Regions from separate parts of the Shewanella submarina genome, predicted to be linked through region 1. Evidence: riboswitches for the same ligand, from Rfam matches in the RefSeq annotation. Region 1 holds a riboswitch; the other holds the start of a gene.

Region 1 (15,339 bases):
CTGGTGGAGCGCCTGCTCAAGGGACAGTTTATCTGTAAGACCACGGATGAAGATGGCTGGCGCGCGCTGCAAAGTGGTGCCATGCGCGAGAAGGTGGAAGCTTACCTGAACCAGATTAACCGTACCCTGGCATCGGCAGCGGATGGTGAAGTCTATTTCTGCGGCTATCTGCAACTGGGTGAGAATGAACGCAAGGTGATCTCCAGCCAGTTCAAGGATATCTGCAGTGCGCTTATTCCCATGGTGGAGTGGTTGGTACTGGTGCAGGAGGCCTCGGGCCAGGATGCACCGCTGACCGAAGGTGCAGCAATTCGTTTGACCGAGCTGCAGGGCCGTATTGAAGATACTCCGGCATTTCGTGAGCAGCTGGCCAAGTTGAGTCAGTATCGCCTGTTTGGCTCCACCAGTACTCAGGTGGATAACCAGATTAAGCTGGTGTTCCGTCGTCTGGTGGAGCTCGGTTACCTGGTGCGCCCCAACAGCGAAAAGCAGATCTATCTTGCTACCGGTAAACTGGATTACCTGTATGAGGTGATCCGCTTTATCGATGAAACTGAAGGTCTGCAGCTGGAGGCTCAGGCTGAGACAGCCAGCAGTCAACGGGAGCTGATATGAGTTCTAATCTGCATTCGGCCGGCGTTAAGCTGCTTAAACAGCTGGCCCGCCATTCTGATGTTGTTATGGACGTTTATCAGTCGGGTGAGGTCAACGAGAGCCAGCATGAGCCGGGTGTTATCGACAAGCTGCTGAAGGCCGGTATTCTGTGGCAGCCTGAGGCTGATCAACCGCTGCGTCTTAAGCGCACCATCAGAGCCTTTCTGGAAGAGGCTTTGAGTGATGAGCGTAACCGTCAGATCGATGCCAATGTTGGCTCAGCCATGGCTACCATCAAAACCCTGGCTGAGCACTATAAAGAAGCCCGGCAGCGGGTGGACTACAGCGCAGCAGAAGCCTATCTGGCCGACCTTAACGAGCATGTGTACGCCTTTACTGAAAGCCTGAGATATGCCATCCGGGTGCTGTGGGGCCGTATCAACAATGAATTTGGTTATGTTGGCACCCTGAATGCCAAGATTCGTGAAAACGAACTGGCTCAAAGCCAGGTGACCGAACTGCTCAACGGTCTGGAGATGTTCCATTTCAACGAGTTGACTGAGCTGGCCGGTGATAACCGCGAGCTGCGCCGTCTGCTGGTGACGACGCTGCAGGATACCCTGAGCAGCTGCGCTCAGGAGCTGTCTGTGGTGCAGGCACGTTTGCTGGAACTGCTGGGACGTTTCCGTCAAATTCGTGGCCGTACCCGCCTGCTGAAGGGGTGGTTGTTGCATACCGAGTTGCACCCTGATTATCGTCCTATGGACCATGTGGCCCATAAGCAGGTGCCTGTGCTGTTTAACCGTGCCGAGGGCATTTTGGCTCCGGCGGCAGTGGATGTGCACAACACGGTGCAGGAGCATGAATTGATGGAGTTGGTGTCCCGCATCAAGTCCATTACTCATCTGCCTGAGGTTGCCAAGCCACAGGCCGGAGACACTGCGTTTGCCCTGACCGATGCCGGTGAGTTCGATGTACCGGACAACCCGCTCAAGCAGGCAGTGGATGATTATTTCTGCGCTGTGATTGATTCAGGTGTGCGTCAGTCGGCGTTGGAATACCTGCAGGCCAACGATCTGCCCTGGGACAGTGAGAACTGGTTGTATCAGGTGATCTGCGGCTATGACGGCCTGTCGGAAGAGTATCGCAGCTTCTTCGAGCTGGAGCCTGTTGGCGATAAGCATCCTGTGTATACAGGTAACTTTATTATCCGCGATGTGGAGTTGTGGATGGCTTAACCGTCACAGGCGTAAGTGTGTCATTGATATCAACAGGGCTGCCTTGGGGCAGCCCTTTTTTATGGTTTTAGCTGGAATGTTTGTCAGTTAAAGCGTGACAGATCTCGCCTTTCATTTTGTTTTGCTTGGACAGCCTAACTGCATTGCTAATGTTTGGTGGTGAGTTGTGCTGTTTTTGGCTTTTTTAAAAGATGCTTTGGCTGTCGCTTATTAAGTTTCTGTTTTTACTTGGTTATCAATTTGTTGGTCAGGTAAAAGTTTTGATTTTGTGATGGTTTTGTTCTTGGCGCTCAATGTATTGATTTTTATTGGTTATTTGGTTTTGGCTTTACCGGGTTACCTGTGTGTTTCAACACTTTTCTTTGCCTGTGTGATTGATCTTCCTGCCAGCATGATTCACTATCCCAGCCGAAATTATAAAAAATCAGGGGTTTAAACCCCGAGGAAGTAGAGCCATTCATTGGCCAACAAGCACAATCAGGGGTAACACACTATGCTGAAATCACTCTCTGCACGGATCTTTATCGGTCTGTTCGCCGGTGTGATCCTGGGCTCTATGGTCCAGTATCTACTCTCCGACCTTCACTTCTTCTCCGGTACTCTGGTGGATATCGCTTCAGGCGTTGGCACCATGTTCGTCAATATGATCATGATGCTGGTGGTTCCACTGGTATTTTTCAGCATCGTTTGTGGTGTTTGTGAACTGCAGGATCTGCGCAGTTTCGGGCGCCTCGGTGGCAAGACTTTTGGTTTCTATATTATCAACACCATAGTCGGTATCTCCGCGGCACTGGCCGTGTGTCTGCTGCTGCGTCCGGGTGAGGGCGTGGATATGAGTGGTGCCACCGGCGTGACCATTAACGCTACTGAACTGCCCAACCTGATGGCGCTGATAGTCGGTATAGTGCCAAGCAACCCAATTCAGGCATTCACTTCAGGTAACATGCTGCAGGTGATCTTTATGGCACTGCTGCTGGGTGGTGTGATGAAGTCCATGGGAGATACTGTTGCCGGTGCCGTTAAGGGCTTCCAGACAGGCAACAAGATCATGATGAAGCTGATCTCCGTGGTGATGCAGCTGGCGCCTATCGGTGTATTTGCACTGATGTTTAAGCTGGGCGCGACCCTGGAAGCTGAAGTCTTCTTCAGTGTGCTGGAATATCTGGGGTTAATTATCGGCCTGCTGGTGCTGTGGGTATTTATTGTGTATCCGGCGGCTGTGGGTCTTTTTACGCCGATATCCGCCAAGACCTTCCGCGAGAAAACCCAGGAGCAGATCCTGTTCTCTTTCTCCACCGCCAGCTCCAATGCAACCATTCCGGTGACCATGCGTACCCTGACTGAAAAGCTGGGCGTGAATAAAGCTGTTGCCGGTTTCGGCGTGCCATTAGGCGCGACCATGAACATGGGCGGTGTGGCAATTTACATTACTGTGGCTATCTTCTTTATCGCTAACGCCTTTGGAACGCCAATCACTATGGAGCAGTTGCCGACAGTGCTGTTCTCTATCTTCCTGCTGGCAGTGGGCGCAGGTGGTGTGCCGGGTGGCGGTATGGTGATGATTGGTGTGATGATCCACCAAATGGGCTTGCCGGTTGAAGCTTTTGCTCTGGTGGCTGCACTGGACCGCCTGATCGATATGATACTGACCTCCTGTAACGTTGTGGGCGATACCGCGGTGCTGACTATCGTAGATCAGACTGAGAAGGAACATCATGTTGAAGCGCCCGAGGCGCTGGCCGACAGAGCCTGATAAAACTGACTGATACTCAAAAGGGACCTTAGGGTCCCTTTTTGATTTGTAGGTCAATGCGAATCGTCAACAGAACTTACCCTTTAGTATTAACTTACGATGCTTTGCTAGTAGATTCTTCCCCTCTTTAGCCCGTGCGCTTGTATCAATTCGAGTTGTTAATATACTGTTGCGTCATTTGTGTTCCCCCTTTGGGAGTATATGGAGTATCAGTGATGGCAGAAGAACAAGAGCAGGTAACAGTAGAAACCAAGGCAAAACCTCAAATTAAACTGGATAACCGGGAGCTGACCAAAACCAGTTTTTGGGTGGGACAGATATTTATGATGCTGGCTACTGTGTTGGGTGTGTTTCTGGCAGCCCAGGAAGGTCTGAGCCAGGCCATTGCCTTTGACAACCTCACCAACAAGCAGAGCAATTATTACCTGCGTCGCTCTCTGTACGATGAAGTGCAGGATAATGTTGCCGTGGTGGAGGCGTACGCCAACATGCTCAAGACCAACCCCCCATATGATTTAAAGAACAACAGTCCGGCTATGGGGACTTTTATATGGGAAAACATGAAGTATTCTCCTTTTACTCTGGAAACCCCGACTCCAGTGCTCTCCGAAATACGCCGTTACTATCTGCAGGTCGATGACATAGTGCAGAAAATTGAGACTCGCACCATAGGGTCACGCTTCGGTGCGGGTAAGTTGCTGGAGCTGAACCAGTCCATGACAGACACAGTCTTGCCCGAACTCAAGACCAGCTATGAAAAACTGGAAACCAGTTTGACTAAGGCAGGCATGACGCTCGAGTAACAAAAAGAGGACTGAATCATGGCATTAAAATGTCCCGTATGTGCTGACAGAGCCCTGGATGCCTTTGAGTTTCATGGCGAAGAGGTGGATTGTTGTCATCACTGTGGTGGTCTCTGGTTTGAAAATGGTGAACTCAACTCTGCCCTGTCGACCGCTGACAATGATGACGATGCGGTAAGAGCAGAAGAGAATCTGGGCAAACACCTGGGTAAAACTCAAATCCACTGTATCCACTGCGATATTCCTCTTGAGCGCTATCACCTGATGGAAGAGTTTCAACTTGAGGTTGAGGTGTGCCACAAGTGCAGTGGTGTGTTTATTGAGGGCCATGAGCGGGAGAAGGTGGTCAGTTCCCCCAAGGTGAGACAGTTGGTGGGTGAGCTTAACGGCAAAGTCGGCTTTAAAACCTGGATATTCCAGTTCCTGTCGCAGATGCCGGTGGAATTTAACCTTAAGCCGAAAATCACGCCCTGGGTAACCTACACACTTATCGCGCTTAATGTGCTTATTTTTCTCATGTATGGCATGAGTAATAAGAACACTCTGTGGGTTTATGAACACTTGTCTATCCAGGCGGCTCAGGTAATGGATATGTCTGAGCCATGGACTTTGCTGACACATATGTTTTTGCATGGTGGCTGGATGCATCTCATTGGCAATATGTATTTTCTGTATGTGGTGGGGGATAACCTGGAAGACGCCATGGGACGGAGGAATTATTTGCTGAGCTATCTGGCCTGTGGTTTGGTCGCGGCGTTTGCGCAAATTGCTGCAGACCCTGCTTCGATGATTTATAACGTGGGTGCCAGTGGTGCGATTGCGGGTTTGTTTGGTATGTATCTGATGTGGTTCAGGCATGCCAGTTTGACATTTATGTTTCTGATATACCAAAAGAAGCTTAGTCCTCAGATGTTCTTTGCTCTGTGGCTGCTGTTCAATTTCCTCGGGTTACTTTTTGGAGGACCGGGCGTGGCTTATTGGGCCCATATAGGCGGCTTTGTTGCAGGATTGGCTATTGGCTGGAAGATGAAGCAGGGAATCATGGAAAGAAATCCCACCCTGTCATTGCTGAATCAGCCTGAGGTGAAGATCAGTCGTTAACCTCGATATTAAAAAGCCCCGCAGTGCGGGGCTTTTTAGTTGTTACAGGGTAGGCTCGTCGCCGCTGTAATCCTCAGCGTGATACTCAAGGCAGGTATCGACTTCGTTGGCGCTGCCGAGAATCACGGCCACACGCTGGTGAATTGCTTCAGGCTGGATATCCAAAATGGTCTGATAGCCTGTAGTTGCTTTACCGCCAGCCTGCTCAACCAGGAAAGCCATAGGGTTGGCTTCATACATCAAGCGCAGTTTGTATGGTTTTTCCGGGTTCTTGTTGTCAGTGGGATAAGTGAAAATACCGCCACGACACAGCACGCGGTGAACATCACCCACCATGGCAGCAATCCAGCGCATGTTGAATGACTTTTCGCGGGGACCGATTTTACCCAACAGCAGATCGGCAATATAGGTTTGCATTGGTGCTTCCCAGAAGCGCTGGTTCGACATATTGATGGCGAATTCGGCGGTGTCTTTGGTGATCTGTACATCACCCTGGGTCAGCAGGAAGGCGCCACTGTCCGGATTCAGAGTGAAGAAGCTGACGCCTTTGCCAACGGTCAGCGCCAGAATCGTAGATGGGCCATAAAGTACATAACCGGCAGCCACTTGCTGACGACCCGACTGCAGGAAGCTCTGCTCTGTCAATTCACCTGCCTGCGCCGGCAGTACGGAGAAGATGGTACCCACCAGAGAGTTGATATCAATGTTGGAAGAGCCATCCAGTGGGTCAAAGCACACCAGGTATTCACCGGCATCACTCACAGGCACCACATAATCTTCTTCCTCGGAAGCCAGACCACGGACATGACCGGACGCCTGCAGAGCATTTTTGAGCATGTCATTGGTAATAACGTCCAGTTTCTTTTGGGTCTCGCCCTGAACGTTTTCCTGTTCAGTGGCGCCCAGAATACCCGCCAGCGCACCGTGGCGAACTGCCTGGCTGATGGATTTGGAGGTGTCAGCCAACGTCAGCAGCAGCTGGGTCAGTGACTCGGGAATAGCTTGTTGTTGAAGATGTTGGGCCAGAGTCTGCATGGTTAGTCCTTAAAGCATAAAAGCTGGATTTTTCTGGCGCAGATCATACCTCAGCAAGTTGAAAATAACAGTGCAGGGGGCTGACTTTTACACAGTGACGGCAAATCTCCCCGACTGGACGCTGGCGTAAAATCATGCAGAATGGGGGCGCAATTCTGTATCCAGGGAATAATAATGAAACAAAAATGGATCTCTCCGGCGCTTGGCCTGCTGATGGCTTCAATGTCGGTACAACTTAAGGCGGTGCCCTTGCTGACAGATACTCTACCTATTCCTCAGGGAGACAAGACCAAGCTGGCCATCGAGCGTATGCATGCTTCTCCGGCGCTGGCCGGTAGCAGTCCCCGTGGTCTCAAGTTATCTCCTGATGGCAAGCTGGTGACTTTTCTGGCTGCCCGCGAAGATAATCAACACTTCTATGACCTGTGGCAGATAGATGTGGCAAGCGGTAAACGCAGCCGTTTGCTCAATGCTGACAAGCTGGCGTCCGGTGAGCTTTCGGATGAAGAGAAAGCAAGGCGTGAGCGCCAGCGCATATATGGTCAGGGCATCATGGAGTACTTCTGGGCGGCTGACAGCCAGGCTTTGCTTATTCCTGCTTCCGGCAAGTTATATCACCATGATATGACCACAGGTAAAACCCGGTTGCTGGAGACTGGAGAGGGGTTCGCTACTGATGCACGTCTGTCCCCCAAAGGGCATTTTGTTTCCTGGGTGGCCGATCAAAACCTCTATGTGATGGAGCTGGCCTCTGACAAGGTGACTCAACTGACCAAAGATGGCGGCGGCCCAATCAAGAACGCCATGGCTGAGTTTGTTGCTCAGGAGGAGATGGGGCGCATGACAGGTTACTGGTGGGCGCCGGATGAGTCGGCTATCGCCTTTACCCGTATTGATGAATCGCCGGTTGAGCTGGTTACCCGCAATGAGATCTATGCCGATGGAATTAAGCTGACCGAGCAGCGATATCCTTATGCTGGTGAAAACAATGTGTTGATCGAGTTGGGCACAGTGCAGCTCAAGGATGGCAAAACCCGTTGGATCAACCTGGGCAAAGAGCAGGATATCTATCTGCCACGGGTGAAGTGGTTACCCGACAGTCGTCATTTGAGTTTCCAGTGGCAGAGCCGAAACCAGCAAGCGCTGGACCTGCGAGTGGTGGATACCCGTTCAAATGATAAGCCTGAGACGTTAATTGCTGAGCGCAGTGATGCCTGGCTTAACCTCAACGATGATCTGACTTTTCTGAAAAAACAAAATGCCTTTATCTGGGCATCTGAGCGCAACGGCTTTAAGCACCTGTATCTGTACGATCTGAATGGCAAGCTGCTCAAGCAGCTGACAGACGGTGACTGGAGTGTGGACGATATTGAATATGTTGATGAAGACAGTGGCGAAGTCTATTTCTCCGGTCGTAAAGACACGCCTCTGGAGCGTCACATCTATCGTGTTTCCTTAAGCGCACCGGAGAAAGGTATCAGTCGCCTGAGTACCAGAGCTGGCATGCATAATCCTGTGTTTGCCAAGGCGAGCCCAGTGTATCTGGACTACTTCAGCTCCCTGGGACAGCCACCACAAATTAGCTTACACGCCAAAACCGGCGAAATGCGTCAATGGGTAGAGCAAAATGCCGTGGACGACGAGCATCCGCTGCATACCTATTTTGGCCTGTGGCAATTGCCTGAGTTTGGTGCTATCAAGGCCAAAGATGGTCAGGATCTCTATTACCGGCTGCACAAACCTGCGGATTTTGACGCAGGAAAACAGTATCCTGTGGTCGTGCGTGTGTATGGTGGTCCCCATGCCCAGCTGGTCACCAACAGTTGGAGCGAACATGATTACTTTACCCAGCACCTGTTGCAGCGGGGCTATCTGGTGTTTCAATTGGATAACCGTGGCAGTGCCAACCGGGGCACCCAATTTGAGCAGGTGATATACCGCAATATGGGTGATGCAGAAGTAGAGGATCAAAAGACGGGTGTGGATTATTTGCGTACCCTGCCTTATGTCATGGATGACCGTATCGCTATTTATGGCCATAGCTACGGCGGCTATATGGCGCTGATGAGCCAGTTTAAAGCCCCTGATTACTTCAGGGCGGCGATATCCGGTGCACCGGTAACTGATTGGGCATTGTACGACACCCATTACACAGAACGTTATATGGGGCATCCTGCGGACAATAAAACGGGTTATCAGAGTGCCAGCGTTTTCCCTTATGTCGGAAACTACCAGCGCGGGCTGTTGATCTATCACGGTATGGCGGATGATAACGTGCTGTTTGAGAACTCAACCCGTCTTTATAAGGCGCTGCAGGATGAGGGTAAGTTGTTTGAGATGATTGATTACCCTGGCTCTAAGCACTCAATGCGGGGCGAAAAGGTCAGAACTCATCTGTATCGCTCTATGGCCGATTTTCTGGACCGTCAGTTAAAAACGAATAACTAACGGTAGGGTTTTGGCTTTAAAAGCCGCGACCACGAAGCGTTCGCTTCGCTCACTGCACAGAGAACACGGCGAATATGACGAAGTTATATGGTTATGAGCGAGAACCAAGGACGGTGAACTGGCTCAAGTCCAAGGACGGGGTTGTAAGAGCAAAAAAGAACTTAGCTTTTCTTCGTGCCCTTCGCGTTCTTCGTGGTTCAAGTTTTTAGCGTTTGTTCTTGGGGGCCTCTCTTAAACCAACAGCATTGCCTAATCAGGTGCCTTTGTTTTAAGGAGCGCAGCCAATAAAAAAGCCAGCATTAAGCTGGCTCTTTTGGCTTACGGTCAAACTGGAATTAGTCTTCCAGGTTGCCGCAGAAACGGTAACCTTCGCCGTGGATAGTGGCGATGATTTCCGGAGTGTCAGGCTGGCTTTCGAAGTGCTTACGGATGCGACGGATAGTCACGTCCACAGTACGGTCGTGTGGCTTCAGCTCACGGCCGGTCATCTTCATCAGCAGGTCAGCACGGCTCAGAATCTTGCCTGGGTTCTCTACAAAGTGCAGCATGGCACGGAACTCACTGCGTGGCAGTTTGAAAGATTCACCCTGAGGGCTGATCAGAGAGCGGCTGTTGATTTCCAGAGTCCAACCGTTGAAACGGTAGAATTCTACAGAGCTCTTTTCTTCTACCTCAGCGCTTGCGCTATTTACGCGAGTCAGAAGATTGCGGGCACGAATGGTCAGCTCACGTGGGTTGAACGGCTTGGTAATATAATCGTCCGCGCCAATTTCAAGACCCAGGATCTTGTCCACTTCGTTGTCACGACCGGTCAGGAAGATCAGGCCGATGTTATTGATCTCACGCAACTCGCGGGCCAACAGCAGACCGTTCTTACCTGGCAGGTTGATATCCATAACAACCAGATTAACTTTGTTTTCCTGCAAAGCTTTATGCATTTCTGCGCCGTCATTGGCTTCAGTGACCACATATCCTTCGGCTTCAAAAATGCTTCTTAAGGTATTACGGGTTACTGCTTCATCTTCAACGATCAGAATGTGCGGGTTTTGCATGCTATTTACCTAATTAACAATGTGGTGCTGTGCTAACCATTAAACAGTCGTCCGAGAGAAAGCTCTCCTCAACAAGCGCGTACAAAACTTAAAGATATCGCGAGTGTTCTTCTATGCAGAAGGGATTGGACGGCGACTCACTCCATGATTAGCCCATTTGCAATCGACCAGGGTGAGTACAGGTCATTGCGTAGTTGTACAATCTTCGATGCACTTGAATGCGAATAGTTCCGCAGTCGTTGTGTCTTTGTGATGGTTGGTTTTGTATTTTCCAACCGATGACAATTTGTACAACTCTCCGACTGCCAATTAACCCGTCCGGTTAGATGTAACGAAAGCGATTTTCACTTGCGCTCAGAAGGTTAGTTAGCAGACTCGGCTATTGTACTCGTTTTAGGCATTTGTTAACAAATTAAATGTTAAAAAATACTTCCAATGCCGTGATCTGTATCATCTAATTTTCATTACTCACTGAATTTATTTGGAATTGTTTTTAATGCCAATGTGATTAGCGTCACAAATACTTGGCGTTTGCTGAGGAACTGGATAAACTGATGCGGGCTTAGATAAAACACAAGTTAATCATGACTCAGTTATCTTCGACACTCTGGCAGTATTATCAACAAAGCATATTCTTGCTTACCCAACCCTTCTCTCCTCATTCTTCCTTTGCCATAGTTACCGCGTTTAACCCCATGGGGGAAAACTTGTCCAGTTGTCAAAATTTGTTGTATGACAGACGGTTACAAGCAGAGATTGATACCATGAAAGTGCCTTATCGCAGTGTGATTGGCGCCAGCCCGGATCTCCAACATATGGAAAAGAGCTGGGCACTGTTTTGTGATATCCAAAGCGGGCTCGAATTGGGGCGGGAGTTCAACCAACTGGCAATTTACTATGTCGATAACGGACGCCTGTTATTGCTTCCATGCCTGTGCAGTGAGGACTCTATTGAATTAGGTGATTTTTCTGCCAAAGCGCAGCTGGTCAGCGAATTACCCGAACTGGAATTTTAAATTTATTGTCAATTAACGGCAGTGAAGTTGAATTATTTTGTCCAAGATTAAACATTGATTGACTTTTGTTAATCTGGATTGATAACTTTTAACCTCGCTGTAGATGAAACTGCAGTGAACACAGAAGAGGAGCGTTAACCAGGCAGGTGAGAACAGGGGCACAAACCCCGTTATGAATCTCACTCAGGGGGATTAACGCCGAGATATCCATCATTTTGTGATGCTGGGTATCGGTCGGGCAGGCTGAATCCTGTCGACTGTCACCTGTATTTTGGTGGAGAGCTTCTGGTGACTCATTGTTTCCCTCCCGTGGGCTGCGATAGCTGCACCAGGCTCTTCGAACGAAGTGAGTTCGGAGATAGTGTCATGTTTTACAAATTCAAATCAGTTTCCCCTTTCGCACCTCCAGCCATGGAGGGGCCTCAATGACAGTTGTAGCAAAGTTTGGTGGCACTTCTGTCGCTGATTACCAATCCATGTGCCGTTGTGCGGCGATTGTGCTGGATAACCCGGCAACCAGGGTGGTTGTGGTGAGTGCCTCAAGTGGCGTGACCAATCTGCTGGTTGAGTTGACTCAGGCTAATCTGACCGATGAGCGCAGGTTGGAGCTTATCAAGTCAGTTGCCGCCATTCAGTATGGCATTCTTGATCAGCTTGGACGACCGTCCGAGGTAGCATCAGAGCTGGATCGTTTGCTCAGCCAGATGGCTGTCATCAGTGAGTCTTTGGTGCTCAACCGCGCCAAGTCCCTGATGGACGCGTTACTGTCTACCGGTGAGATGTGTTCTTCACTGCTGTTTGCAGCGGTATTGAGGGAGCAGGGAGCCCGGGCAACCAGCTTTGATGTACGCAAAGTGATGCGTACCGATTCCCACTTTGGTCGCGCAGAGCCTCAAATCGCGCAGATCGAGACATTGGTTGCCAACGCCCTGGTTCCTCTGTTGCAGGATTCTCTGGTGGTGACTCAGGGGTTTATTGGCGCAGATGAGCATGGTGAGACCACAACCCTGGGGCGTGGTGGCAGTGACTATTCCGCGGCTTTGTTGGCCGAGGCATTGCGTGCTGATGCTGTGGAGATATGGACCGATGTTCCCGGCATTTTCACCACAGATCCCAGACTGGCTTCCGGCGCCAAAGCGCTGACGGAGATCAGTTTTAACGAGGCCGCGGAAATGGCTACCTTTGGTGCCAAGGTGTTGCACCCGGCCACGATTTTGCCTGCGGTGCGCCGGCAGATTCAGGTATTCGTCGGCTCAAGTCGTGAACCGGAAAAGGGGGGCACCTGGATTCGTCATCAGGTAGAGAATGCTCCGGTCTACCGGGCGGTGGCTGTGCGTCGTGCGCAGACATTGCTTAACCTTCACAGCTTACAGATGCTCCATGCTCAGGGCTTTCTGGCCCACATCTTTGCTACCCTGGCCAAACACAGGATCTCTGTGGACTTGATTACCACGTCAGAGGTTAACGTTTCTCTGACCCTGGATAAAACCGGCTCAGACAGCACTGGCGCAGGTTTACTCAGTGAAGCCCTGATGCAGGAGCTTGCGGAGCACTGTCGGGTTTCAGTAGAAGATAATCTGTCATTGGTGGCGATTATCGGTAACCGGATTGCCACCACACCAGGGGTTTGCTGTACTGTGTTTACCGTGCTGGAGCCCTTTAATGTGCGTATGATTTGCCAGGGGGCGAGCCCCCACAACCTGTGTGTTTTGGTGGATGAAAAGGATGCCGCCGCTGTGGTTGATGCGCTGCACACCAATTTGTTTGAGACTCAGGCATGAGCAATTGGACCAGAAACACTAAAAAGATAGGTGAGCTGGCAACAGGCCATGAACTGACGATTCCTGTTTATCGTTTTGCCGGCACCGACAGTAATGCGCCCAGGGTTTATATTCAGGCTAATGTTCATGGCGCTGAAGTGCAGGGGAATGCAGTGATTTTCCAGCTGATGAAACAGCTGGAAAAACTGGAACTGCAAGGGGATATTACCCTTGTTCCACTAGCTAACCCTTTGGGAATTAATCAGAAAAGCGGAGAGTTTACGCTGGGGCGGTTTGATCCGATAACCGGTGTTAACTGGAACCGGGAATATCAGGATCTCACTCCCTCATTAAGCGACTGGTTTGAGGCGCACAAACATTTGCCGACAGAGCAGTTTATTGCAGCCTATCGTCAGTCCCTGCTGAACAGCTGCCATCAGCAACTTGACTCACCATGGGGTGTCACTACCGGGCGACGTTTGGCGCTGAGTCTGCAGTTAATGGCGCACGAGGCCGATATTGTGTTGGATCTGCATACCGGCCCCAAGTCCTGTAAACATCTGTACTGCCCTGAATACACCCGGGATGCCGCTGGCTTGTTCTCTATTCCCTGCGTATTAATGATGCCCAATGAGTTTGGTGGCGCCATGGATGAGGCAGCCTTTTATCCCTGGTGGCAATTGACTGACTACGTGGTGTCCAGGGGGATGACGATGACCCCTGCAGTCGAGGCATATACTCTGGAGTTGGGTTCTCAGGAACGCATTGATATGCAGGATGCTGCAGATGACTGTGAAGGCATTCTGGCTTTTCTGGCAAACCGCGGTGTTATCAAAGCAGATATTGAGCCCAAAGCCATGGCAAGGTACAGCTGCGCCCTGGCAGACTATCGTAAATTTCACTCACCGATGGGCGGCCTGGTGGAGTATCTGGCTGCACCGGGAACACCTTTGTCAGCAGGAGAACCTTTGGTGAGGATTTTACGGCCAGACAGATTTGGTGAAAGCGAACAGCAGCAAACCCTCTGTTTGCCGGAAGATAGCATCCCGGTTTTGCACTTTGCTTCGGCGTCTGTTTATCAGGGAACCGAGTTGTACAAGGTGATGACCAAATATACACGGCTGAGTTAGACCCTGGTGACGGTGCTCTCAAGCCAGAGCGCCACGAGGAGTTAGTTTCACCTTTCCCTTGCAAAGAAAAGAGAGGCCGAAGCCTCTCCTCTTTCATTCTGCCAATCGTCTTCGCCAGAGCAATGGTAACAACAGAGCAATTAACCACCCCACAGCACCACCTCCACCTCCACCACCAGAGTCTCCGCCGCCTGAAGGCGGAGTCGGGGCGCTGACGATATTGACCTGATATCTGCCGGTATTACTTGTGACCTGTCCGTCGGACGCTGTCAGTTCAAACACCAGTGTTCCGCTGGCCGGTGCGGTAAAGCTAATACTGCTGCCCGAATTGGTGACTGACACCTGAGTGCCGGATGTCTGAGTCCAGTTGTAGGTGAGCGTATCATTATCGGCATCTGAAGCATCGGCATTCAGCTCGACGCTGCTACCGGCATTGGCGCTGGTGGTGAAGTCATTGACCTGCGGCGCATCGTTGACGTTATTGACCGTAAGCGAAACACTTGTCGTGTCACTGGGCAGACCGCTGTCATCTGTCACCCGGTAACTGAAACTGTCTTCTCCGAAGTAGTTCTCGTCAGGCTGGTAGCTAGCTGCGCCATTGGTTTGCAGCGTCAGGGAGCCATGCTGAGGAGAAGTTACAAGCTCAACATTTCCCAATTCACCTGTGGGTGAAATAGTGATCAGACGTTGTGCCTTGAGTGTCGACATACCATCAGTCAACTCTGCTTTGGCCTGACGGGTAATTGGACCGTCGTTATCCAGCACATTGAAGTTAACGCTACTGTCTTCCTGCAGACTGATACTGTCGGCCTGGCCGGGATTGAAGCCAGTTTGGGTAACAGGGAAGGTCAGGGATAGCAGGCTTCCCGGCTGGGTATTTACCTTCAGACGTTGGCCACTGCTGACGGTTTCTCCATCAGTATTAAAGTGATAACTACTGCCTTCATTCCCTGAGATATCTTCGGCGCCGATAGTCAAGCTGAGTGGCAGGGAGGCCAGATCTATGTAATTGAAGAATATCTCTTCGTTGCTGCCTGTGTTTATCCAGACACTGAAGCTGTATTCTCTGCCAGCATTGTCGTTGTAGGGCCTGGCTTTATACCACTCGACCACGAAATAGTTCTGGCCATCGACAAGCACTTCACCGGTTGCCAGCAGACCTCCGCCTGAATCATTATCCTGAGTGCCATCAAGATCAAAGTCTGTCCAGAAAGGTGCCAGAATGTTGTTGGGTCGCTCTGTACCAGGCAAGCGGCGGTTGTTGGCTGTGGTGGAGGTGTCTCCGCCTCCAACAACCAAGAGGCCATTATCACTGATGGTTAACTCGGTATAAGGGCTGCCGTGGTATAGAAACTCTGGTGTGGTAATACTTATGCCCACATCATCACAGCCGCCGCTGCAGCTGATGG
Region 2 (15,339 bases), 540 kb from region 1:
ATGGCTGGACCATCAGGCTCAGACGGAAGCTGCCAAGGCGGTAGCCAAAGAGGATAAAGCCACAGAGATACCGGGAGAGGAGGCTGTTACAGCACCACAGTAATTTCTCTCCCTGAGCCGGCCAAAGATAGCCGGGCAAGCCTATGAAAAATTAGTGATATTTCCCACCACATTCATATTTCTTTCATCAGAGATTGTGATACTGTCGAAATACATGGAGATCAGCGGGCGACCTGCCCGCCGCAAACAGTGATTCAGCAATGGAGAACTGTGAGGAAGAAGTATGAAACGAAAAATGATGAATAACGCAGCGGCCCGTCGCCGTACTCTTCAAAAGGCCCGTCATCAGCGTATGCTGCACCGCCAAAAACAATTTTTCACCTTTATCCAACTGCGCAACAGCTAGGCTCTGCTGACGTTATTATCAGCCGTTGGCCTGCTGATTTTTGGCTGCCTGCTTCAGGGCTTTCTTTTCCGCGCGGCGACGCTTGAAAAAATCACTCAGCATTGCTGCGCATTCCTGCTCTCTCACGCCGGAAGTGACTGACACCTGGTGGTTGAAGGCTGAGTTATTCAACAGGTCCACCACTGAACCCGCCGCACCGGTTTTGGCATCCCGGGCGCCAAACACCACACGCTTGATACGACTGTGAACCATGGCTCCTGCGCACATGGAGCAAGGTTCCAGGGTGACATACAAGGTGGCATCCAGCATACGATAGTTTTGTATCACCTGGCCCGCCTGCCGCAAACACTGCATCTCAGCGTGAGCACTGGGGTCATGTTGTCCGATACTGAAATTGAAACCGGCAGCCAGCAGTTGATTATCTTTAACCAAAACGGCACCGACGGGTACTTCCCCGCGAGCCTCGGCCTTGGCTGCCATTTCCAGCGCCAAACCCATCCAATGATTATCCTGTTCTGCCTGCATCAATTGCGCCCTATTCAATATTCAGACACGGAGTATATCAAGTTGCCAATGTCGGTCACACTGGTAACTTCTCCCGCCTGAACTAAACTTGGAAAATGATACCCAAATCTTCCTCTCTTTGGTTCATCAACTGGCCTCTGGCCCTTATCGGGATAACCTTTGCCTGGCTGCTGATACTGCTCGCCAATCATACATTGGTGCTGCCGCATTCGGGCACTCAGCTCACACTCGACGCTATTCCTGTTGTCGCCTGGCTGGGCATGACCCTGTTGATAAACCGGCCCAATCTGGGCGCCGTCAGTTTCTGGCTTGGAGCCGGTTTCAGCATGCTTTATCTCGGTGCGCTAATCCAGTTAAGTGGCCACCTCACCCAGGTCATCACCTCTGGTTGGCTGGAGCGGGTACCGGATGCCCTTGGCTGCCTGTTTCTGACCATAGGCCTTATCCGCTGTATCCACCAACTGAATGATCAGAACCAGCTGATGAGTCACCTGGCAACCGGTACGCCTCTGGCAAGTCTGGCCAACAGCCGTAACTTCTATCAACACACACCCAATGTCACCCGGGAACGCAGAGCCGCTCTGCTGATGATCTCTGTCGATGATTTTCAGCAACTCTGCCAACAACAGGGTCAGGCCTGCTGCGACTATCAATTGGTGAAGCTGGCAGAGTTGATCGGAGGATCAATCCGCAAGCATGACAGGGTTGTGCGCTGGGGAGGCGAAGAGTTTGTGCTTGAACTGGGCGGCGCTGACATGAATACCGCCAGAGTCAAAGCCGAACATTTGCGTATGATGATTGCCGAACACGCTTTTGGCTTTGCAGGCTTGTCGTTGCGACTGACGGCCAGCATAGGTATCGCGGAGTATGATGGCCTGCTGGCCAACCGGAAACTGGCAATATTGTCAGCCAAAGAGGTGATGCAACAATGCGCCGCCCTCGGCGGTAATAAAGTGATGGTGTTCGAGCCTGAACCCAGGGTGCAGGATACAGAGCAAACAGAATTGCCGGATGCTGCTAATGACCCTGAAAGTCGATCCAGCGGCAAACCCCATTAATCAAACTTCAGACAGTAAAAAAGCGACCCGGGGGTCGCTTTTTCAGTTGCGGTTCAAGTCGGGATTATTCCCACTCGATGGTCGCAGGTGGCTTACCTGAAATATCGTAAACCACACGGGAGATACCGTTAACTTCATTGATGATGCGGTTGGATACGCGGCCAAGGAAGTCATATGGCAGGTGCGCCCAGTGAGCAGTCATAAAGTCGATGGTTTCAACGGCACGCAGGGACACAACCCAATCGTACTTACGGCCATCGCCCATTACGCCTACAGAGCGAACCGGCAGGAACACGGTAAATGCCTGAGAAACCTTGTTGTACAGGTCAGCTCTGTGCAGTTCTTCAATGAAGATAGCATCGGCGCGACGCAGCAGGTCACAGTACTCTTTCTTGATTTCGCCCAGAACACGCACGCCCAGACCAGGGCCAGGGAACGGGTGACGGAACAGCATGTCGTATGGCAGACCCAGTTCCAGACCGATCTTGCGAACTTCATCTTTAAACAGTTCACGCAGCGGCTCAACCAGCCCCAGCTCCATATCTTCAGGCAGACCACCTACGTTATGGTGAGACTTGATCACATGGGCTTTACCGGTAGCAGAGCCAGCAGATTCAATCACATCTGGGTAGATGGTGCCCTGCGCCAGCCACTTGGCGTTAACACGCTTGGAAGCTTCTTCGTCGAAGATTTCCACGAACACGCGGCCGATAATCTTACGCTTGGCTTCTGGATCGTTTTCGCCTTTCAGGGCTTCCAGGAAGCGACCTTCAGCGTCAACATGGATGATGTTCAAACCGAAGTGGTTGCCGAACATATCCATTACCTGCTGTGCTTCGTTCAGGCGCAGCAGACCATTGTCTACGAATACACAGGTCAGCTTGTCGCCAATGGCGCGGTGCAGCAGCATCGCAGTTACAGAGGAATCTACACCACCGGACAGACCCAGGATAACTTCCTGATCGCCTACCTGCTGTTTGATGCGCTCTACTGCGTCTTCAATAATAGAAGCAGGCTGCCACTTGGCTTCACACTCACAGATGTTCAGCGCGAAGTGCTCCAGCATACGCAGGCCCTGACGGGTGTGAGTCACTTCAGGGTGGAACTGCACGCCATAGAAGCGCTTCTCTTCATTGGCCATGGCTGCAAATGGGCAGGTTTCTGTCTTGGCAACCTGTACAAATCCTTCCGGGATTTCGGCAACTTTGTCGCCGTGGCTCATCCATACATCCAACAGTGGGTTACCTGACTCACTGATGCCGTCTTCAATCAGGCTGAACAGTGCAGATTCTGCCAGAACTTCTACCTGAGCGTAGCCGAATTCGCCTTCGCCCACGCCCTGAATCACTTTACCACCCAGCTGCTCAGACATGGTCTGCATGCCGTAGCAGATGCCCAGTACAGGAACACCGGCGGTAAACACATACTCAGGTGCGCGTGGAGAAGCTTCAGCGGTCACACTCTCAGGGCCGCCGGCCAGAATGATACCGTTTGGGGCAAACTCACGGATCTGCTCTTCAGTGACATCCCACGCCCACAGTTCGCAGTAAACACCAATTTCGCGGATACGACGGGCGATCAGTTGGGTGTACTGAGAGCCGAAGTCAAGGATGAGTATCTTGTGCTCATGAATGTTGTTCATGGAAAACCTTCATCAAATATTATCAGTTACCTTTTACAAGGCTTTTTTATTAAGGGCGTCCATTTGGACGCCCTCGAATCTCTTAGCCGCGGCTGCGGTAGTTAGGTGCTTCTTTGGTGATGGTCACGTCGTGAACGTGAGATTCGCCCATACCCGCAGCAGTCACTTTTACGAACTCAGCCTTGGTGTTCAATTCTTCGATAGTGGCACAGCCAGTCAGACCCATACATGAACGCAGGCCGCCCATGTGCTGGTGAATGATCTCTTTCAGCTTGCCCTTATATGGTACGCGACCTTCGATACCTTCTGGAACCAATTTGTCTGCTGCATTATCGGTTTGGAAGTACCTGTCTGACGAACCTTGTGACATAGCTCCCAAAGAGCCCATGCCGCGGTATGATTTGTAAGCACGACCCTGATACAGCTCAACTTCACCAGGAGCTTCATCGGTACCGGCAAACATAGAACCGGCCATAATACAGGAAGCACCTGCAGCCAGCGCTTTAGCCAGGTCACCTGAGTAACGGATACCGCCATCGGCGATAACAGGCACACCGGTACCCGCCAGGGCTTCAACCGCGTCAGATACTGCAGTGATTTGAGGAACACCCACACCGGTAACGATACGGGTAGTACAGATAGAGCCAGGACCAATACCCACTTTAACGGCATTCACACCGGCATCAACCAGCGCCAGTGCGCCTTCGGCAGTGGCTACGTTACCGCCAATGATTTGCAGATCTGGGTACTTGGCACGGGTTTCACGGATACGTTGCAGAACACCTTCTGAGTGACCGTGGGAGGAGTCGATCAGCAGTACGTCAACACCGGCTTTAACCAGTGCATCTACACGCTCTTCGTTACCGGCACCAGCACCAACAGCAGCACCAACGCGCAGACGACCAAACTCATCTTTACAGGCGTTTGGCTTGCGTTCTGCCTTTTCGAAGTCTTTTACAGTAATCAGACCGGTCAGCTTGAAGCTGTCGTCAACCACCAGGATCTTCTCGATACGGTTGGCGTGCATCAGGCGCTGAACTTCTTCACGGGCTGTGCCTTCCTTAACAGTCACCAGACGCTCTTTTGGAGTCATCATCTCAGACACTGTCTTGGTCCAGTCAGTGTTAAAGCGCACGTCACGACCAGTGATGATACCCACCAGCTCGTTGGCAGCATTGACGACAGGATAACCGGCAAAGCCGTTCTTGGCGGTCAGTTCACGCAGCTCAGCCAGACTGGTTTCAGGGGTCACAGTTACTGGCTGCGCCACCACACCGGCTTCGTAGATTTTCACCAGGCGAACTTCTTCAGCCTGTTTCTCAATACTCATGTTCTTGTGAATAAAACCAACGCCGCCTTCCTGAGCCATTGCAATAGCCAGACGAGCTTCGGTCACTGTGTCCATGGCAGCAGACACCAGGGGCATATTCAGTTCGATGGTTTTGGTCAGACGGGTTTTGAGATTGGCGGTATTAGGGAGAACGGTCGAGTGAGCAGGGACGAGTAGAACATCGTCAAAGGTAAGAGCTTCTTTTTTTAATCGTAGCATGGCAACATCTCCCCATTTACATGGATTTACGAAGGTGAAATATTGCGGCGGCATTATACCTTGCGTCTTTCACTTGGTAAATGGAAAATTGTAAAAATCGGATGTTTTAGCGGGAAAGGCCATGCAAGTCCCTAAAAATAATATTTATACTGTCTCCCGTCTTAATGGTGAGGTGAGAAAACTGTTGGAAGGTGAGCTGGGTAAAATCTGGCTCAGTGGTGAAATTTCCAACTTTGCTGCGCCTGGTTCAGGTCACTGGTACCTGACACTGAAAGACAGCCATTCACAAATTCGTTGCGCCATGTTCAAGGGGCGTAACCAGAGCGTCACATTTCGCCCTGCCAATGGTCAGCAGGTATTGGTGCGCGCTGCCATCAGTGTGTATGAACCCAGAGGCGACTATCAGCTGATCATCGAGTCTATGCTGCCCGCCGGTGACGGCATGCTGGCTCAGCAATACGAAGCGCTGAAAATGCAGTTGGCCGCTCAGGGGCTGTTTACCCAGGACACCAAGCGGCCACTACCGGAGAATATTCAGCGTATTGGAGTGATCACCTCGCCTACTGGCGCAGCTATTCGCGATGTATTGCATGTACTTGAGCGTCGTGACCCATCCATTGAAGTGGTGATTTACCCGGCTCAGGTGCAGGGGGAAGCGGCAACCCAAACCATTATCAATGCCCTGGATATGGCCAATCACAGACTGGAAGTGGATGTGCTGCTGCTGACCCGTGGCGGTGGTTCACTGGAAGATCTCTGGTGCTTTAACTCTGAGAATCTGGCCCATGCCATCTATAACTCTGCCCTGCCTGTGGTCAGCGCCGTAGGTCACGAGGTGGATACTACCATTGCCGATTATGTAGCAGACGTGCGAGCCCCTACTCCTTCTGCCGGGGCTGAACTGTTGTCCAAAGACAAAGGCAACAAGCTGCAAAAACTGGCGGTGGCATACAGTCGTCTGGAAAGTGGCTGGAATCATTACCAGCTCAAGGCCGAACGCAAACACAGCCAGTTGCAGCACAGGCTGGCGCAACAAGATCCGGTAAGGTCTCTGCAGCAACTGGCGCAAAGATTCGATGAGATGCAACTCAGGTTGGAGTCGGCACTGGAACGCAGACTCAGCCATTTGTCCATGCAGCAACAGCGCCTGACAGCCCGGCTACAACAGCAGTCTCCGGGACACAGAGTCGCCGCAGAGCAAAATCGCTTGAGTTATTTAAGCAAGAGCCTGGATGAAGCAATGACCTACCGACTGGAGAAAGCGTCAGAGCGTCTGCAAAAAAATGCCGGATTACTGGGTAGTGTCAGTCCGCTGGCAACCTTGAGTCGCGGCTACAGTATCAGTTCGGCGGATGGCAAAGTGCTGCACACTGCACAAGAGGTCAAGCCGGGTGATGAGCTCACCACCAGACTGAGCGAAGGTGAATTGGTATCGACAGTGACTCAGGTTAAGCCCCGGACTGAGTGCTAATTTGAACTGCCGGGCGATCTGGCCCTGAATACACAAAAGGAGACGCAAGGTCTCCTTTTTGTTTAATCAGCGGATTGGTATTAATCCCAGAGCGCTTCACGAAAGTGGTTGCGGCACACTGACTCATAGCTTTCATTGCCACCGATAGCGACCTGCTCGCCCTCTTTCATGGCATTACCGTTGCCATCCAGACGCAGCACCATATTGGCTTTACGGCCACAGTGACAGATGGTTTTCAATTCAACCAACTTATCGGCCCAGGCCAGCAGATATTGGCTGCCCAGGAAGAGCTCGCCCTGGAAATCGGTGCGCAAACCATAGCAAAGCACCGGAATGTCCATCTTATCCACCACATAAGCCAGTTGCTTAACCTGCTCTTTGCTGAGGAACTGACATTCGTCCACCAGTACACAATGCAAAGTTTGTGCTGCATGGGAGCTGGCTATCATGTCGACCAGATTGTCACTTGCACCAAAAACCTGAGCATCAGATTCGATACCGATCCGGGATGCAACTTTGCCTACGCCATATCTGTCATCGATAGAAGCTGTCATCACCAGCGTATTCATACCGCGTTCACGGTAGTTGTAGGATGACTGCAATAAAGAAGTCGACTTACCGGCATTCATCGCCGAGTAGTAGAAATAAAGCTGCGCCAAAATCAGGTCCCCAATTAAATGTACCGGCGAATATTACCATTCCAGCCAGCCGCGTACACCTATAAAAAAGCGCGGCACTCCGGCCGCGCTGTAAAGTCAGTTTTGCGTTGTTATCAACGACTGCCCGCTTTTATCTTGAGGTAAATAACACTCAGGACAAACAGCACGCTACAGGTTGCCAGACCCGCCCATACCGACTCGGTAAAGCCCATCACGACATAACCGGCCAAACTCAGCAAAGCAACAATCACGGCGTATGGCAGCTGGGTGACCACATGGTCGATATGTGGGCAGCTGGCACCGGTAGAGGACAGAATCGTGGTATCTGAAATAGGTGAGCAGTGGTCACCAAATACTGCACCGGCCAGAACAGAAGCCAACATTGGCAGCATCATGGCAGAGTGACTGCCCATGGCCATATCTGCAGCAATTGGCAACATAATGCCGAAGGTACCCCAACTGGTTCCGGTCGCAAACGCAGTCAGACCAGCCAGAATAAACATTACCGCAGGCAGAAGTGCGAATGGGATATTGCCGGTGGCCAGACTGGCCATAAACTTACCGGTTTCCAGTTGGCCAATCACTGCGGCTATGGTCCAGGCAAACAGCAGGATCCAGATAGCAGGCAGCATGGACTTGGCTCCAGCGGTAATGCCCTGCAGGATCAGTTTTTTCTCAACACCCTGCTTGAGCACCATAGCCAGCGTCATGGCCAGGCCCACCAGAGCACCAAAGAACAGTGACTGACTGACGTCGGTATTTTCAAACGCTTTAATCAGGTCGAAAGCCAGGCCTTTCTCTTCCAACTTAGCGGCACCGCTGGACACCATAAAGTACACAGTGGCAACGACCAGAGTACCGATAGGCAGGAAGAGACCGGCAATCTTGCCTGTGTCAGCTTCCGGCAGATCCGCATCAGCCCCCGGAGGCGTTTTGGCAGGGTCCCACAACTCCCCCTTCTGAGCGTTCTGCTCATGGGTACGCATTGGCCCCACATCCAGTCCAAACAGCGCCACACAGATCAGCAGCAAGAGTGCGAAAATGGCATAGAAGTTCATCGGAATCATTTCGATGAACACATTCAGGTGACCCATTTCACTCATGCCATGGGTCGCCAGAATGCCACCAATCAAGGCAATGATGTATGCACCCCAGCTTGATACCGGTGAGATCACGCATACAGGCGCAGCAGTAGAATCCAGCAAATAGGCTAACTTGGCACGGGAGATATAGTATCTGTCGGTCAAAGGGCGACTTACACTGCCCACGACCAGAGAGTTGAAATAGTCATCAATAAAGACCACACAACCCAGGAAAATAGTCAGCAGCTTGGCATCACGTTTACAGCGAATACGCTGACGGGCCCACTCAGCAAACGCGCGGGCGGCACCACTGACGGTGATCAGCGCGGTGATCATGCCCAGCAGTACAAGGAATCCGAGAATATAGACGTTCCAGCTGTTCAGTGCGCCATCGGCCCAAAACAGTTTTACGGCACGGTCGCCTAAATAGGATGCAGTGTTAGCGACATTAAAATCAGTCAGCAACAGGCTGCCCAATAAAATACCCACTCCAAGAGATAACAATACCCGGCGCGTTAATATCGCCAGTACGATAGCTACCACAGGCGGCAACAAAGATAACGCCGAATCGGCATAACTGATGACTGTCATAATTGTTATATTTTCTTTCGTTGTTGAATACGACGAATGGAGAACACTGAAGGAATGGGATAAGTCACGGCCACGTACAGAAAGTACGCGGAATGAAGAGCACCTGTCCTGTCAGTAGCGCTCCATAGTAACCTCTTCCCATCATCCCGGTGGGAAATACTATGGCAGTGCTGCTCCTTTCGGAAACAGCCCCAGCGACTGGCCGCGATATGCTCAATCACTTCGGCGTCAACTCCTTTCCCGAAAGATTACAGGCATCACCCTAGCAATCGGTACTGATAGTTAACGCTCCTCTACTTAAGAACACCTGGATTTCAGGCGTGAATGAGATAAAACCATAAGCGGCCGGGATATTGTAATCCCAAAGCCGCTTATCGTGACCGAGTTCACAGATTAAATCAACTTGGTCAGTGCAGGCACAGCCTCAAACAGGTCAGCTGTCAGGCCGTAATCTGCCACCTGGAAGATAGGCGCATCAGGGTCCTTGTTGATCGCCACGATCACCTTGGAATCCTTCATACCTGCCAGGTGTTGGATGGCACCGGAAATCCCGACGGCGATATACAGCTCAGGTGCAACAATCTTACCTGTCTGACCAACCTGCAGGTCATTCGGTACAAAGCCTGCGTCAACAGCGGCACGGGAAGCACCAACAGCTGCCCCCATCTTATCTGCCAGAGCTTCCAGCAGTTCAAAGTTCTCGCCACTGCCCATACCCCGGCCACCGGAAATAATCACACCGGCACTGCCCAGTTCAGGACGCTCTGATTCAGTCAGGGCTTGAGACACAAACTCAGTGGAAGCTTCATGAACACTACCAACAGCAACAAGCTCAGCAGCGCCGTCGTTGCCTGCGGCATCAAATGCGCTTGGACGAACAGTCATCACTTTCTTGTCATCCAGGCTCTGAACTGTGGCCATAGCGTTACCCGCGTAAACAGGGCGCACAAAGGTGTCGGCATCAACCACTTCAACAACATCAGACAGCTGAGCGACATCCAACAGAGCTGCTACACGTGGCAACAGGTCTTTGCCCTGGCTGCTTGCCGGGGCCAGAATATGGCTGTAATCACCGGCGACCTCGACCACCAGCTTGGACAGGTTTTGGGCCAGGTGAGCACTGTATACCGCGTTGTCAGCCAGCAGGACTTTAGCCACACCGCTCAGGGTCTTGGCTTCCTCGGCTACCGCAGCGCAATCACTGCCAGCAACCAGCAGGTGAATATCGCCACCAATTTGTGACGCAGCATTAATGACCTTGGCAGTTTCAGGCTTCAGGCTGGCATTATCATGCTCTGCAATTACTAGAATCGTCATTTAGATCACCTTCGCTTCGTTCTTCAACTTCTCAACCAGAGCTTCCACAGAGTCCAACATCACACCGGCTTCACGGGCTGCAGGAGGGGTCACCTTAAGCACTTTCTGGTGGGACTTGAGGGTCACACCCAGCTCTTCCACTGTCAGCACATCCAGCGGCTTACGCTTGGCCTTCATAATATCCGGCAGCTTGGCATAACGAGGTTCGTTCAAGCGCAGATCCGCAGTCACGACAGCTGGCAAAGGCATGGACAGAGTTTGCAGACCACCATCCACTTCACGGGTAACGGTCAGCTTGTCGCCTTCTACTTTCACTTCAGAGGCGAAGGTCGCCTGAGGAGCATCCATCAAAGCTGCCAACATCTGGCCCGTCTGGTTGTTATCTCCATCGATGGACTGCTTGCCCAGGATAATCAAACCCGCCTGCTCTTTGTCCTGAACGGCTTTCAGAAGTTTGGCAATAGACAGTGGCTCCAGCGCTGCATCGGTTTCAACCTGAATACCGCGGTCGGCACCCAGTGCCATAGAGGTACGCAGTTGCTCCTGAGCAGACTTGTTGCCCACAGTCACTACTACAACTTCAGTGGCGATACCGGCTTCTTTCAGTCGGACCGCTTCTTCTACTGCAATTTCACAAAATGGGTTCAACGCCATTTTCAGGTTAGCTGTCTCAACATCGGATTGATCAGACTTAACCCGAACTTTGACATTGGCATCTACGACACGTTTTACCGGCACCAATACTTTCATGGGTTTCCTTCCTAGGCCTCTTATTTCACTGTAAAAAGCAACCAAACGAACGCTTGCTTTTACGGTTGCACTGGCACACCAGCACAGATGTTACGCCACTTTACTTATTGTTTACGTTTACGTCAACTAGACGCGTTTGACTTATTATAGTCGCGATTGCTCCTTTCCGTCAGACACGGGAGTCGCGGGATAAACATGCAATAAACAGAGATAAGCTCCACTGAATTTGCCGCTAATAAGTCGAGGGCAGAAAGTGGAAACAAGACAGTAAGGCAAACTCAAGCTGCGGGATAATTCTTCAACCACACATTATATAGAAAGGCTTTTATATAAGCAGAACACGCCACTCCCCCTGACTGCCAATAAAGCACTTAGGTGCCACATCTATCCCTTTTGTCTTCATTTGTGATAGACGCGCGCCACCTTTGTTAGGCTTATTTGCGGATTACACCGAGGCAATTAGCGTTAAAATTAGCCTGCTAATACTGAATTCTTATTAATGTATGCAAAAATAGCTTTTAAAAAATCAATTTTTATTTGATTCATGAGCTATTAGTTTCTATTATTCCTGCAGACATAAAATTTTAACTTAGTTTAATTAACTCGGAACATAAAGTTATGAGCGAATTCCTTGAAGTATTGACCCATGCCCGCCGTTTTAAAGCTGCTGTTAAAGAGCTGTCTTTGGAAGAGCTGCAGGATCTGGCCGCTAAGCTGAACAAAATCATTGAAGAGCGTGAAGCCGCTGCTGAAGAGGAACAAGCAGCAATGGCAGATCGTATTGCCAAGATTGAAGAAATCCGTAAGCAAATGGCTGAAGTTGGTCTGTCTCTGGACGACCTGGGTGGCGCTGCCGGTACCAAAGCAGCTCCAAAGAAGCGTGCTCCACGCCCAGCCAAGTACAAAATTGAAGTTGCCGGTGAAACCATCACCTGGACTGGCCAGGGCCGCATGCCTAAAGTATTCAAGGCAGAGCTGGACAAAGGCGCATCTATGGATGACTTCCTGATCTAATCAGGATTATCCCGGATACAAAAAGCCTGCCTTAATGGTGGGCTTTTTTGTGCCCATAAAAAGTTAAAAACACTTACAATTCCAACTTGGTTTTTACATTCCAATTAGATAGGCTCATGCTACCTCCGCCCTATTTATTGGATGACAAAACAAAAATGATAAATAACCCGGTCACCCGCTATTCGGCTTTGGGACTGTTGTTGTTTTCCCAGACTGCTTTAGCCAAAACTCCTTTGACCCAAGGTAACGAAGCCCTCACAGCACTTACCGGTGCAACCATTCATATTTCCCCTGAACAGCGAGTAGAAAATGCTACTCTGCTTGTCAAGGGCAAGAAAATATATGGCGTTGTCGATAACGATGATATTCCAGAGCACGCTCTGGTGCTGGATTTAGCAGGCTACACCTTGTATCCGGGATTTATTGATCCCTACGCTGATTATGGTATCGAGTTCAAATACCCAAAACCTGACAATAAACCACCTGTATATGAAGTGAAGCAGTTAGGTGCCAAGTCCGGAAACACTGCAATTCATGCCGAAAAAGATTGGGTCGACTACATTAGCCCAAATAAAGCAGCTGCCGCCAAATGGGTAAATAATGGCTTTACCTCAGTGCAAAGTGCCAAGCTGGACGGAATATTTCAGGGGCGTGGCGTCACCCTGTCATTGTCGGAAAAACCAGCCAATGAAGTGATTTACCAAAGCCAGGGTAAACACTTTATGTCCTTTCACAAGGGCTCTTCTATTATGGATTATCCAAACTCCCTAATGGGTAGTATGGCGTTAATCCGTCAGACGTTTGCCGATACTCTCTGGTATCAAAACAATAAAGATAAAGATGACTTTAATGCCTCATCTCCGGCTTTTGTTATGAATTCAGCCTGGGGCAATCTGGTTCCGCTGGAGCAACAACAGTTTATTTTTGCCACAGATAACCTCAATAGCCAGCTGCGCGCCGGTCACTTAATGCAGGAGCATTCCCTGTCAGCTACTTTGCTGGGTAACGGTAAAGAGTATGCTCGCCTTAATGAATTAAAAGGGATTAATGCGCCGGTTATTCTGCCGCTTAATTTCCCCAAAGCGCCTGATGTCAGCGATCGTGACGCCGAGCGTCAGGTCACCCTTGAACAGCTCCGTCACTGGGAGCGGGCACCGTTTAATCCTGCACTGTTGGCCTCTGAAGCCATCCCGTTTGCATTAACCTTGCATGACACAGATGCCAAAGCCTTCTGGAAACGTCTGCGGTTAGCGGTAGATATGGGACTGACTAAAGAGGATGCACTGGCAGCCCTGACAACGGAAGCGGCACAGATTGCCGGCGTCAGCGAGCTGGCCGGTAAGCTGGAGAAAGGGTATATCGCCGATATCGTAGTCGCCAAAGGTGACCTGTTTGAAGATGGCGAAATCTACAGTGTCTGGATGCAGGGGGACGAAACGATTCTCAAGCCCAGAGCTGAGCAGGCACTGATTGGTGAATATCAGATCAGTTTCAATGGCCTGGAGCTTGACCTCGTGCTTGAGCAAGGCAAGAAACTGTCTGGCGTGCTGTCCGGTGGTGAGCAGGAGATCAAACTCAGCAAGCCAGTGCTCAAAGGGCAGCGTCTGTCATTCAGTGCTGACCTTACCGAAGCCGGTGTTGAAGGTGTTGGCCGTTTCGTCATCTGGTTTGATGATAACAAGGGTAGCAGCCTGCATGGCCAGCTGACCGATGCCAAGGGCGCTATCACCCCCGTCGCCGGTACCCGCAACACCTCCTCCACGGCCGAAGACGAAGATAAAGACAATAAACCACTGCCCACTGAGTTGGTTGGTCGTCTGACTTCGCCCAATGTCGCCTATGGTTTAAGCAGCCTGCCATCGGCAGAAAAACTGCATATCAAAAATGCGACTGTGTGGACCTCTGAAGCTGAAGGTGTGCTGGAGAACGCAGATGTACTGATAAAGGATGGAGAGATCCAGGAAGTCGGTCAGTCTCTGAGAACACCATCGGGTTATAAAGTGCTGGATGCAGAGGGTAAGCACCTGACCGCCGGGATTGTGGATGAGCACAGCCATATCGCCATCAATGGCGGCACCAACGAAGGCTCAGATGCCATCACCTCTGAAGTTCGTATCGGCGACATTCTGGATCCTGATGCCATTGCCATCTATCGCTCTTTGTCTGGAGGTGTGACAACAGCCCAACTGCTCCATGGCAGTGCCAACCCGATTGGCGGTCAGGCACAACTGATTAAACTGCGCTGGGGCGAAGACGCTTCATCACTGAAGTTTAAAGGTGCACCTTCTGCCATTAAGTTCGCTCTGGGTGAAAACGTTAAACAAAGCAACTGGGGTGACCAATTTACTACCCGCTTCCCGCAAACCCGTATGGGGGTTGAGTCGCTGTTCCGTGATGCCTTCGATGCGGCAATGGAGCATGACAAGGCGAGAGCTGACTATGACAAGTTACGCCGTTCAAGCCAGCGGAAAACTCTGGAACCCAAGCCGGATTTGCGTCTGCAGGCGGTAGCCGAAATTTTGAAGGACCAGAGGGATATTCATATTCACTCCTATGTGCAATCAGAGATCCTGATGTTCCTGCAGCTGGCTGAGGAATATAACTTTGATATTGCGGCCTTTACCCATGTGCTTGAGGGTTACAAGCTGGCTGACGAACTGGCTGCTCAGGGAGCCGGGGCATCTACCTTCTCTGACTGGTGGGCCTATAAATTTGAGGTATATGACGCGATTCCGCAAAACGCCTGTCTGATGAATGACAAAGGAGTGCTGACCAGCATCAACTCAGATGATTATGAAATGCAGCGCCGTTTGAATCAGGAAGCGGCCAAGTCTGTGATGTACTGTGGCATGAGCGAAACCGATGCCCTCAATATGATCACCATCAACCCTGCAAAACAGCTGGGAGTCGGTGACAAGGTCGGTTCGATTAAAGAAGGTAAGCAAGCGGATCTGGTGCTTTGGGATACCCATCCCCTGTCTGTGTATGCCAAGACTCAGGCTGTTTGGGTAGACGGCAAGCGCTACTTTGACCGTACCCGTAATCAGCAGGAAACCCGCCTTCTGGGTGAAGAGCGTGCAGCACTGATCCAGAAACTGCTCGCCAGCCCGGCCAGTCGTAAACAGGGAGAGCTGCCAGCCGATAAGCAGGAGCCGGAATGGCACTGTGACACTCACTACAATGCCTGGGGCGAGAACGCCCATCTTGGCCATAACCATCACTAACTGGAAAGTATAAAGATGCGAGTTTTAGCTATGATGACTGGCCTGTTGATG

Evidence for each region. Region 1 has a riboswitch for lysine ahead of lysC (lysine-sensitive aspartokinase 3). Riboswitches for the same ligand answer to the same signal wherever they lie in the genome.
Region 2: linked by a shared signal. The riboswitch ahead of ACFOE0_RS21545 (Na+/H+ antiporter NhaC family protein) and the one ahead of lysC (lysine-sensitive aspartokinase 3) in region 1 are both predicted to bind lysine.

What each region holds. Positions count from the first base shown of each region.
Region 1 is NZ_JBHRTD010000018.1:461,891-477,229, forward strand. It holds gene ACFOE0_RS19025 (condensin complex protein MksE) at 1-615, shown strand, start outside; gene ACFOE0_RS19030 (phosphoenolpyruvate carboxylase) at 612-1,832, shown strand; gene ACFOE0_RS19035 (dicarboxylate/amino acid:cation symporter) at 2,326-3,585, shown strand; gene ACFOE0_RS19040 (hypothetical protein) at 3,801-4,388, shown strand; gene ACFOE0_RS19045 (rhomboid family intramembrane serine protease) at 4,407-5,489, shown strand; gene ACFOE0_RS19050 (class 1 fructose-bisphosphatase) at 5,532-6,524, opposite strand; gene ACFOE0_RS19055 (S9 family peptidase) at 6,699-8,972, shown strand; gene arcA (two-component system response regulator ArcA) at 9,308-10,024, opposite strand; gene ACFOE0_RS19065 (DUF3293 domain-containing protein) at 10,609-11,040, shown strand; lysine riboswitch at 11,157-11,333, shown strand; gene lysC (lysine-sensitive aspartokinase 3) at 11,466-12,821, shown strand; gene ACFOE0_RS19075 (succinylglutamate desuccinylase/aspartoacylase family protein) at 12,818-13,930, shown strand; gene ACFOE0_RS19080 (S8 family serine peptidase) at 14,024-15,339, opposite strand, start outside.
Region 2 is NZ_JBHRTD010000018.1:1,005,231-1,020,569, reverse strand. It holds gene mltF (membrane-bound lytic murein transglycosylase MltF) at 1-103, shown strand, start outside; gene ACFOE0_RS21580 (hypothetical protein) at 284-406, shown strand; gene tadA (tRNA adenosine(34) deaminase TadA) at 425-931, opposite strand; gene ACFOE0_RS21570 (GGDEF domain-containing protein) at 1,027-1,989, shown strand; gene guaA (glutamine-hydrolyzing GMP synthase) at 2,054-3,631, opposite strand; gene guaB (IMP dehydrogenase) at 3,714-5,180, opposite strand; gene xseA (exodeoxyribonuclease VII large subunit) at 5,302-6,651, shown strand; gene ACFOE0_RS21550 (thymidine kinase) at 6,732-7,310, opposite strand; gene ACFOE0_RS21545 (Na+/H+ antiporter NhaC family protein) at 7,424-8,983, opposite strand; lysine riboswitch at 9,091-9,287, opposite strand; gene ACFOE0_RS21540 (electron transfer flavoprotein subunit alpha/FixB family protein) at 9,377-10,300, opposite strand; gene ACFOE0_RS21535 (electron transfer flavoprotein subunit beta/FixA family protein) at 10,301-11,050, opposite strand; gene ACFOE0_RS21530 (H-NS histone family protein) at 11,669-12,064, shown strand; gene ACFOE0_RS21525 (amidohydrolase family protein) at 12,220-15,288, shown strand; gene ACFOE0_RS21520 (amidohydrolase family protein) at 15,304-15,339, shown strand, end outside.